3 regions of the Streptomyces sp. NPDC057302 genome follow, and region 1 is predicted to be linked to each of the others. Evidence: riboswitches for the same ligand, from Rfam matches in the RefSeq annotation. Region 1 holds a riboswitch; each other region holds the start of a gene.

Evidence for each region. A riboswitch is a leader RNA that binds a small molecule or an ion and turns the genes downstream of it on or off. The one in region 1 is predicted to bind S-adenosylmethionine.
Region 2: linked by a shared signal. The riboswitch ahead of ACFUPX_RS42140 (putative leader peptide) and the one ahead of thrC (threonine synthase) in region 1 are both predicted to bind S-adenosylmethionine.
Region 3: linked by a shared signal. The riboswitch ahead of ACFUPX_RS38955 (aminotransferase class V-fold PLP-dependent enzyme) and the one ahead of thrC (threonine synthase) in region 1 are both predicted to bind S-adenosylmethionine.

Annotation. Positions count from the first base shown of each region.
Region 1 covers NZ_JBHUZJ010000018.1:78,740-81,978, forward strand. The annotation lists gene ACFUPX_RS16035 (MoaD/ThiS family protein) at 194-469, opposite strand; gene thrC (threonine synthase) at 571-1,881, opposite strand; SAM riboswitch class I at 1,899-2,033, opposite strand; gene ACFUPX_RS16045 (glucosyl-3-phosphoglycerate synthase) at 2,202-3,146, shown strand; gene ACFUPX_RS16050 (hypothetical protein) at 3,203-3,239, shown strand, end outside.
Region 2 covers NZ_JBHUZJ010000127.1:6,757-9,995, reverse strand. The annotation lists gene ACFUPX_RS42145 (glutathione binding-like protein) at 61-777, opposite strand; SAM riboswitch class IV at 1,332-1,444, shown strand; gene ACFUPX_RS42140 (putative leader peptide) at 1,492-1,680, shown strand; gene ACFUPX_RS42135 (LLM class flavin-dependent oxidoreductase) at 1,759-3,015, shown strand; gene ACFUPX_RS42130 (NtaA/DmoA family FMN-dependent monooxygenase) at 3,039-3,239, shown strand, end outside.
Region 3 covers NZ_JBHUZJ010000096.1:13,954-17,192, forward strand. The annotation lists gene ACFUPX_RS38950 (glycerate kinase) at 1-459, shown strand, start outside; gene ACFUPX_RS38955 (aminotransferase class V-fold PLP-dependent enzyme) at 411-1,784, opposite strand; SAM riboswitch class IV at 1,975-2,091, opposite strand; gene trpD (anthranilate phosphoribosyltransferase) at 2,166-3,230, opposite strand.

The DNA of each region.
Region 1 (3,239 bases):
TGCCGCGAGAAGGGCAAATGGGCAGTTCACTTTGGCTACTTCTTGTCGCCCTCAGGGCGACTTCGTATATGCGCTCGGCACAAACGGGGAAGCTCGCTTCCCAACTGTACCGCGCTCAACCACATGGAATTGCCCCCTCCACTTCTCTCGCGGAGGGGGCAACAAGGATTACGCAGGGTATTTCCTTAAAGGATCAACCACCGGCGACGGCAGGAATGATGGAGATCCCCGCGCCGTCCGGCGTCGCGGTCTCCAGGCCCTGCTCGAAGCGGACGTCGTCGTCGTTCACGTACACGTTCACGAAGCGCCGCAGCTTGCCCTGGTCGTCCAGGACGCGGGCCGCGATACCGGCGTGGTTCTTCTCCAGGTCGGCGATGACCTCGGAGAGATTCGCACCCTCGGCGGCGACCTCGGACTGACCGCCGGTGTAGGTGCGGAGAATGGTGGGGATGCGGACCTTGACGCTCATGGATTCACCTCGGGTTGTGCGGGCCCCTTGAGGGGCGCGGGGAACTGCGCGACCAGCCACGACGGTCCGCAGACGGAAAGAAGGCTCAGACCCTACGGCGGCTAACCGGCGAGACCGGCGGAGCGAAACGCGTCAAGGCTCGGCTTGATGGTCGCGGTGGCCTGCGAGGTCTCGGCGACAGCGTCAAGCGTCTTGAGGCCGTCACCGGTGTTCAGCACGACCGTGGTGAGCGAGGGATCAATGAGCCCCGCCTCGATCAGCTTCTTGGTGACGCCCACCGTCACACCCCCGGCGGTCTCCGCGAAGATGCCCTCGGTCCGCGCCAGAAGCTTGATCGCGTCGACGACCTGCTCGTCGTTCACGTCCTCCACCGCACCGCCCGTCCGGCGCGCGATGTCCAGGACGTACGGCCCGTCGGCCGGGTTGCCGATGGCCAGGGACTTGGCGATCGTGTCCGGCTTCTGCGGGCGCACGACGTCGTGCCCGGCCTTGAAGGCGGTCGACACCGGCGAACAGCCCTCGGCCTGCGCGCCGAAGATCTTGTACGGCTTGTCCTCCACGAGCCCCAGCTTGATGAGCTCCTTCAGACCCTTGTCGATCTTCGTGAGCTGCGAGCCCGACGCGATCGGGATGACCAGCTGGTCGGGCAGCTGCCAGCCGAGCTGCTCGCAGATCTCGTACGCGAGGGTCTTGGAACCCTCGCCGTAGTACGGCCGCAGGTTCACGTTGACGAAGCCCCAGCCCTCGCCCAGCGGGTCGCCGATGAGCTCGGAGCAGAAGCGGTTCACGTCGTCGTAGTTGCCCTCGATGCCGACGAGCTCACCGCCGTAGACCGCGGCCATGACGACCTTGCCCTGCTCCAGGTCGTGCGGGATGAACACGCAGGAGCGGAAGCCGGCACGGGCGGCGGCCGCGCCCACGGCGCCGGCGAGGTTGCCGGTGGAGGAGCAGGAGAGGGTGGTGAAGCCGAAGGCGCGCGCCGCCTCGATGGCCTGCGCGACGACCCGGTCCTTGAAGGAGTGGGTCGGGTTGCCGGAGTCGTCCTTGACGAACAACTTGCCCTGCTCGACACCGAGTTCACGGGCGAGGTTGTCGGCCTTGACGAGCTTGGTCCAGCCGGGGTTGATGTTCGGCTTCTCGGCCACGTTCGCCGGGACGGGCAGCAGGGGCGCGTAACGCCAGATGTTGTCGGGGCCGGACTCGATCTGCTTCCGGAGCGCCTCGGGGTCACCGGTCGGCAGGTCGTACGCGACTTCGAGCGGGCCGAAACAGGCCTCGCAGGCGAAGATCGGGCCGAGCGCGTAGAGCTCACCGCACTCGCGGCAGGAAAGGCCCGATGCGGGGCCGAGATCCACGGAACCGGAGGTGGTGGAGGGGGTGGATTCGTTCGTTGCGACAGTCTGCGCAGCCATGGAGGCGAGGCCCTTTCTCCTCATCTTCCCCGCGGCGAATCTCACCGCGAGACGGAATTGGCACCTTCCCCACCGAGACCTCGCGTGCGCGGTCGGCGGGATGGTTGCCGGGGCTTCAACGGGCCGTATCCCTCTGCCCCTCTGGATGAGCGGTATGGCGCCGGGCTTTTGGGGGCCCAGGGCATTTGTTACGCGATGACCCCCGACATGCGATGGTCATCCGCGTTGTTCAAGACTGTAACCGACGGCCTGGACCCTTGAGATAGTCGTCCGCACCGCGAGATGGATCACATGTAGGCCACACACAGGAGGAGCAACCCGTGCTGGAAGAGGCCGAGCGCTGGCTGACCAGGCGTTCCTGGTCCGTTGCCGACCGTCCGCTCAGCGCACTCGTCGCCGCCAAACGGGCTTCGGGAGCCTCGGTGAGTGTCGTCCTGCCCGCGCTCGACGAGGAGGAGACGGTCGGCGAGATCGTCGCCGAGATCCGCCGCGAGCTGGTCGAGAAGGCCGCCCTCGTCGACGAGCTCGTGGTGATCGACTCCGGCTCCCGTGACCGCACGGCCGAGGTCGCGCGGGACGCGGGTGCGCGGGTCGTGCACCGGGACGACATCCTGCCGCGCGTTCCGGCCGTGCCCGGCAAGGGCGAGGTCCTGTGGCGCTCGCTCCTGGTGACCGGCGGTGACATCGTCGCGTTCGTCGACGCGGACCTGCGGGAGTTCTCGGCGGACTTCGTCACCGGGATCGTGGGCCCGCTCCTGACCGAGCCCGACGTGGACCTCGTGAAGGCGATGTACGACCGCCCGCTGGACGGAACCGCAGGTCAGGGCGGCCGGGTCACCGAGCTGATGGCGCGCCCGCTGCTGAACATGCACTGGCCCCAACTGGCCGGGTTCGTGCAGCCGCTGGGCGGCGAGTACGCGGCGCGCAGGTCCCTCCTGGAGCAGCTGCCGTTCCCCGTCGGTTACGGAGTGGAGCTGGGCCTGCTGGTCGACGCACTGCACACGGTGGGCCTTGACGCCCTCGCGCAGGTCGACGTCGGCGTGCGCAAGCACCGCCACCAGGACGGGCAGGCGCTCGGGCGGATGGCCGCGGCGATCTACCGGACGGCGCAGCTGCGCCTCGCGCGCGGCCATCTCGTACGGCCCGAGATCACCCAGTTCGAACGGGGCGAGCAGGGGTTCGAGCCGCGGACCCATGCGGTGGACACGGAGGAGCGGCCGCCGATGGCCGGCATCGCGGAGTACACGGCTCGCCGCGTGGCGTAACCACCCAAAGCCGGGCATTTTGTCTAAATTTCCCACTTATGTGGGTCAGACAAGTAATGGGAAGCGCGCGACGCGTCGGCGGCGTGGCCATGG
Region 2 (3,239 bases), on a different contig from region 1:
CGCGGTGCTCGCGCCGCGGCCGCCGGTGGTCCGTGCGGCCCGCCCCGGTCGTCCTCCTCGTCAGTCCGCCGTGCCGTGGTCGGCGGAGAACGCCGGGTGTTCGCGCAGACGGCGGACGTAGGCGCGGACGTGGGGGTAGGGGTGCGTGGCCTCGGTCTCGCTCGGGGGTAGGTGGGTGAGCGTCGCCCACAAGTGGACGTCCGCCGCGGTGAGTTCGTCGCCCACGACGTACGAGTGGGAGGCCAGGCGGTGGTCGAGCCGGGCCAGCGTGGTGGGGGTGAAAGGCGCGGCGAGGCGTTCGTGCCAGGCGTCGATCCGTCCTGCCAGGGACGGCGGGCGCAGGAGGGTGAGCGGGCCGCTGCCGTGCGCGGCCAGGCGGCAGGCGAGGTCGCGCAGGATGTCGGGCGTGTGATTGCTGACGACGTGCCCGCTCCACCGGTCGCACAGGGCGGGAACGGTCAGCGGGCCGTCGAAGTGGTGCTCGGTGGCCTCGTAATAGCGGTGGAGCGAGTCGAACGCAGCCGTCGCCGTGTCCGGTGTCAGGAGCGTCGTCGTGACCGCGTCCCTGAGTCCGAGCAGATCGAGGGTGATCGAGACGCGCAGGGAACGGGGACATCCCGCCGAGAGATACAAGTGATAGCGGTGAGGGGCCGGATAGAAGCCGCCCGCCAGGTCGGCGCCGATGCGGCTGCGGATCGGCGCGGGACAGACACCGCGAGGCGAGCGCGCATCCTTGGGGGAAGCGGGGCGGGAGCGGGGCGACGTGGTCTCGGGCATGGCTCTGGCTCTCCAGACGGGTGAGGGGACACCGGCCGCGCGCGGGCGCCGGTGGCACAGCGGAGGGAGAGGGGGAGACGTCTCTCCTGCGTGGACGTCACATCTGGTGCGTGGATGTCACTCCGCTGGAACCGATGCGCTGCAGACACGCAGCAGGTCGATGTGCAGCCGTCTGGTCAGGACGCGGGGGCGGGGCCTGGGCACGGACAGCGAAGGTCGCCGGGTGCTGTTCCGCTCACCGACCGCCCTGGACATGTCCACCAGCCCTGCCGTTGAAGCCCGTTGAAGCCCGCTGTGTCCGGGGCCGATGACCCGCTCGGGCAGGGACTCTGCCGGGCGGGCGCTCACCGTCGTGACCTTCCCCGGAAGTCTGGGCCGGTTGTCCGGCGCCGTCAAGAAGGCCGTGGAAGTCGCGGCCGGGAAGCGGAACAGAAGGAGTGGCCCGGCGGTTGTCCCTGACGGAGACGGACGACGAGGCACGTACGGCGATGTGAGTACGCCCATGATCGACGGGCATTGCGCACGGCTACGACCTCACGTAACGTCCCCGAGCAGGTTACGAGTGTCAGCGTCAAGCCCTGGCTTGCTGACCGGCAACCCTCCCACGCGGCGGGGTGCTCCAGGTGAGGACCAGGCGGTGCCCGTCCGGGCCCCGCAAGCGCGAGACCGGTGGGGCCCAGGGCCCGCCGGGCCGGAAGGGCGGAGGTGACGGACGTGCCACTGGTGCCGCCCGTGCCCGCGCAGCACTTCCTTGCGCCCGCCCCGCACTGCCTGGCGTCCACCGAGCACTTCTCGGTGCCCGCCCCGCGTGTCCTGGTGATCGCCCCGAGCCGCCAGGTGCATCTGTACTCCCGGCCGCACATCGACCTCCAGCGCGTCGCCGGCGCGCTCTGTCGTTCCTGACCCGTCACCCCGCCGCCGCACCCTCGGAGCCGAGGGGCCGGTGTACTCGTACGGTCGAATCAGGAAGGCACTCCTGTCGTGTCGTCATCACCTTCACCTTCATCCGCCCTGCCCGCTCCCGCTCCTTCCACCGCGCTGCACCTCGCCGTCGCGCTCGACGGCGCGGGCTGGCACCCGGCCGCCTGGCGCGAACCGGCGTCCCGCCCACGGGAGTTGCTCACCGCTCAGTACTGGGCGGACTTGGTCACCGAGGCCGAACGCGGTCTGCTCGACTTCGTGACGATCGAGGACGGGCTCGGACTCCAGTCCTCGCACTTCACCGAACCCGACGGACGCACGGACCAGGTCAGAGGGCGGCTCGACGCCGTCCTCATCGCCGCCCGTGTCGCCCCGCTGACCAGCCACATCGGCCTCGTGCCGACCGTGGTGGCCACCCACACGGAGCCCTTCCACATATCCAAGGCGATCGCCACGCTCGACTACGTCAGTGAGGGCCGCGCAGGCGTACGGGTGCAGGTGTCCGCGCGTCGGAACGAGGCCGCGCACTTCGGACGCCGCACGCTTCCCGCCCTCGATTCCGTCGAGGACCTCGGCAGGCCGGACGTACGGGAGTTGACCTTCGACCTCTTCGACGAGGCGGCCGACCACGTCGAAGCCGTGCGCAGGCTCTGGGACAGCTGGGAGGACGACGCGGAGATCAGGGACGTCGCCACCGGCCGTTTCGTCGACCGCGACAAGCTCCACTACATCGACTTCGAGGGCAAGCACTTCAGCGTCAAGGGCCCTTCGATCACGCCCCGGCCGCCGCAGGGCCGCCCTCTCGTCAGCGCGCTCGCCCACGAGACGCCCACCGACGCCCCGTTCCGGCTCCTCGGCCGCTCGGCCGACATCGGATACGTCACCCCGCGCGACGCCGGGCACGCACACGCCATCGTCACGGCGGTGCGAGCGGAACAGGACGCCGCAGGGCGGGCCGACGAGCCCCTGCATCTCTTCGGGGACCTGGTGGTGTTCCTCGACGACGACCCGGGCGCCGCCGAAGCCCGCAGGGAGCGTCTGGACGCCCTCGCCGGTCAGCCGTACACCAGCGACGCGCGGGTGTTCACCGGAACACCCGCCCAACTGGCCGACCTGCTTCGGGAGTTGGCCGGCGCCGGGCTGTCCGGATTCCGGCTGCGTCCCGCCGTCGTCGGCCACGACCTCCCGGCGATCACCCGGGGTCTCGTGCCCGAACTCCAGCGCCGCGACGCCTTCCGGCACGCGTACGAAGCCGACACCCTGCGCGGACTCCTCGGCCTCCAGCGCCCCGCGAGCCGCTACGCCGCCACCGCCTGAGCCGGACCGGAAGGAACCCCGTCATGAGCAAGTCACCGGACAAGCCGCTCAAGCAGATCCACCTCGCGGCGCACTTCCCCGGCGTCAACAACACCACCGTATGGAGCGACCCCGAGGCCGGAAGCCACATCGAGTTCAGCTCCTTCGCGCACTTCGCACGGACCGCCGAGCGCGCCAAGTTCGACTTCCTGTTCCTCGCCGAGGGGCTGCGGCTGCGCGAACAG
Region 3 (3,239 bases), on a different contig from region 1:
GGCGCGTCCGGCGGCCTGGGAGCCGGTCTCGCCGCCATCGGCGCCCAGCTCCTGCCCCGCTTCGACGTCCTGCTCGACCACCTGGACCTGGACAGGCGCCTGGCCCGCGCCGATCTCGTCGTCACCGCCGAGGGCGCCCTGGACCACCAGACGCCGCGCGGCAAGATCCCCGCCGAAGTGGCCCGGCGCGCCAAGCGGTTCGGCCGCCCGGTCCTGGTCCTCGCGGGCACGATCGGCCGGGGCGCGCACCACGTACGCGCGGAGGGCGTGGACGCCTACAGCGCGATCCTGCCCGCGCCGGTCTCGCTCACCGAGGCGCTCGGGCGTGGCGCCGAGTTCCTCACCGACGCCACCGAGCGCGCCCTGCGGATGATCGTCCTGGGCTCACGCCTGAGGGGACGGCCCTTGGTTCAGGCGGCGTTGGTGTCCGGCACGCAACGACCGTCCTCCGTACGGTAGTTCCAGCGCGCACCGTCCGCCACGAGCTCCTTGACGGCGCGCACGAAACGCTCCACGTGCTCGTCCGGGGTGCCCGCGCCGAAGCTCACGCGGATCGCGTTCAGCGACTTCTCGCCGGGCGCGGCCTCGGGGGCGCCGCACTCGCCCTGGGTCTGCGGGTCGCTGCCGAGCAGGGTGCGCACCAGCGGGTGGGCGCAGAAGAGGCCGTCGCGTACGCCGATGCCGTACTCGGCGGAGAGCGCGGCGGCGAAGTGCGAGCTGTTCCAGCCCTCCACGACGAAGGAGATGACGCCCACGCGCGGCGCGTCGTCCCCGAAGAGCGAGAGCACCTTCACTGCGGGCACCTCGGCGAGGCCCTCGCGCACCTTCGCGATGAGCTGGTTCTCGCGGGCGACGAGCTCGTCGAAGCCCGCCTCGGTCAGCGCCTTGCAGGCGGAGGCGATCGAGTAGACGCCGATGACGTTCGGCGAACCGGCCTCGTGCCGCGCGGCGGTGTCGTGCCACTCGACGTCCACGCCGCCGTCCGCACGCCGCGCGACCTTGCGCGAGGCGCCGCCGCCCGCGAGGTACGGCTCGGCCGCCCGCAGCCAGTCGGAGCGGCCCGCGAGGACGCCCGAGCCGAAGGGCGCGTACAGCTTGTGGCCGGAGAAGGCGACCCAGTCGACGTCCAACTCGCTGATGGAGACCGGGTGGTGGGGTGCGAGCTGCGCGGCGTCCAGGACGATGCGGGCACCGTGCGCGTGGGCGGCGGCGGCGAGCTCCTTGACCGGCCACAGCTCACCGGTGACGTTCGATGCGCCGGTCACGCACACCAGGGCGGGCCCGTAGGGGTCGCGGTCGGCGAGGGCGCGCTCCAGGGTGGCGACGGCCTGCTCGGCGGTGCGCGGCGCGTTCAGGTACGTCACGCGGGCGTCGCGCCACGGCAGGAGCGAGGCGTGGTGCTCGGTCTCGAAGACGAAGACCTGGCAGTCGGCCGGCAGGGCGGCGGCGAGCAGGCCCAGCGAGTCGGTGGTCGAGCGGGTGAAGACGACCTGGTCGTCCTCGCGGCAGCCGAGGAACTCGGCGACGGTCACGCGGCTGTTCTCGAAGAGGTCGGTGGAGAGCTGCGAGAGGTACCCGGCGCCGCGGTGCACGCTGCCGTAGTACGGCGCGTAGGCGGCCACGTCGTCCCACACCCGCTGCAGGGCCGGGGCGCTGGCCGCGTAGTCGAGCGCCGCGTAGGTCACCTCGCCGCCGGTGACGAGCGGCACGGTGACGTCACGGCCGAGGACGGGCAGCGGGGCGGCACAGACGGATCGGTCGGCGGCAGCGGTGGTGACAGACATGGCGAACTCCCGTAAGCAGGCAGGCGAGTTCACTGCGACGGCGCCCGTACGGCGCGGCAGTGACGAAGAAGAAAAGGGGGTGAAGAGGTGCGGAATAGGGGCCGGGAAGCCCTATCGCATTCGCTTGCTCACGAGACTGCTCCCTTGAGGACCAGGACCCCAGGGGTACGCCACTCATCGAGTGCGCAGGGGTCCGCGCTTGCCATACGCCTTGCTGCGTACGGCCTGGTCTTCACCCGGGGCACCCCGCCACGGACGGAGGGTTGCCGGACAGCGAGCCGGGGCCTAATCGCTGTCACTCATGACCTGCGCAGCATCTTGCCACACGATCTTCTCGGTGCCCACCGCAGTCCGGGATCCGGACTGCGGTGTGCGCCACATTCAGCTGTTGCTCGCCGCCACCCAGCGCTCCAGGGCCTTCTTGGCCGCCCCGGAGTCGATGGCCTGCGCCGCCTTCGCGATACCGGCGCCGAGCTGCTCCACGAGGGTCCCCTCGCCCGGCGAGAGGGCCACCAGGGCCGCCGCCGTGTTCAGCAGCACGGCGTCCCGCACGGGGCCGCTCTCGCCGTCCAGGAGGCGCAGCGCCACCTCGGCGTTGTACGAGGCGTCGGCGCCCCGCAGCGCCTCCACGGGGACCAGGTCGATGCCGACGTCCCGGGGGTCGAAGGCTTCCTCGCGCACGGAGCCGTCGCGCACGATCCAGACCCGCGAGGTCGCCGTGGTCGTCAGCTCGTCCAGCCCGTCGTCGCCGCGGAAGACCAGGGAGGAGTGCCCGCGCTCGGCGAAGACCCCGGCCACGATCGGCGCCATCCGCGCGTCGGCGACGCCGACCGCCTGGGCGCGCACCTTGGCCGGGTTGGTGAGCGGACCCAGGGCGTTGAAGACGGTCCTGATCCCCAGCTGGCTGCGTGCCGCACCGGCGTGTCGCAGCGCCGGGTGGAACTTCACCGCGAAGCAGAAGGTGATGCCGGCTTCCTCGGCCACCTCGACCACGCGGTTCAGCGGCAGCTCCAGGTTCACCCCGAGCTTCTCCAGGACGTCGGAGGCTCCCGAGGCGCTGGAGGCGGCGCGGTTGCCGTGCTTGACGACCTTCGCGCCGGCGCCCGCGGCCACGATGGCGGACATCGTGGAGATGTTGACGGTCTTGGCGCCGTCACCGCCGGTGCCGACGATGTCGACGGTCTCCCCCGGCACCTCGATCACATTGGCGTGCTCGTACATCGTGCGGACCAGGCCGAGGATCTCCTCCACGGTCTCGCCCTTGGCCCGCAGCGCGACCATGAAGCCCGCGATCTGCGCGTCCGTCGCCTCGCCGCGCATGATGCGGTCCATGGCCCAGGCCGTGTCCTCGGTGCTCTGGTCGCGCCCCTCCAGCAGCCCGTTCAGTACACCGGGCCAGGAACGGGCCGCCGCGGTGTTGCCTCCTGCGGGGGTCACAGCGCTCATCTGCCGCTC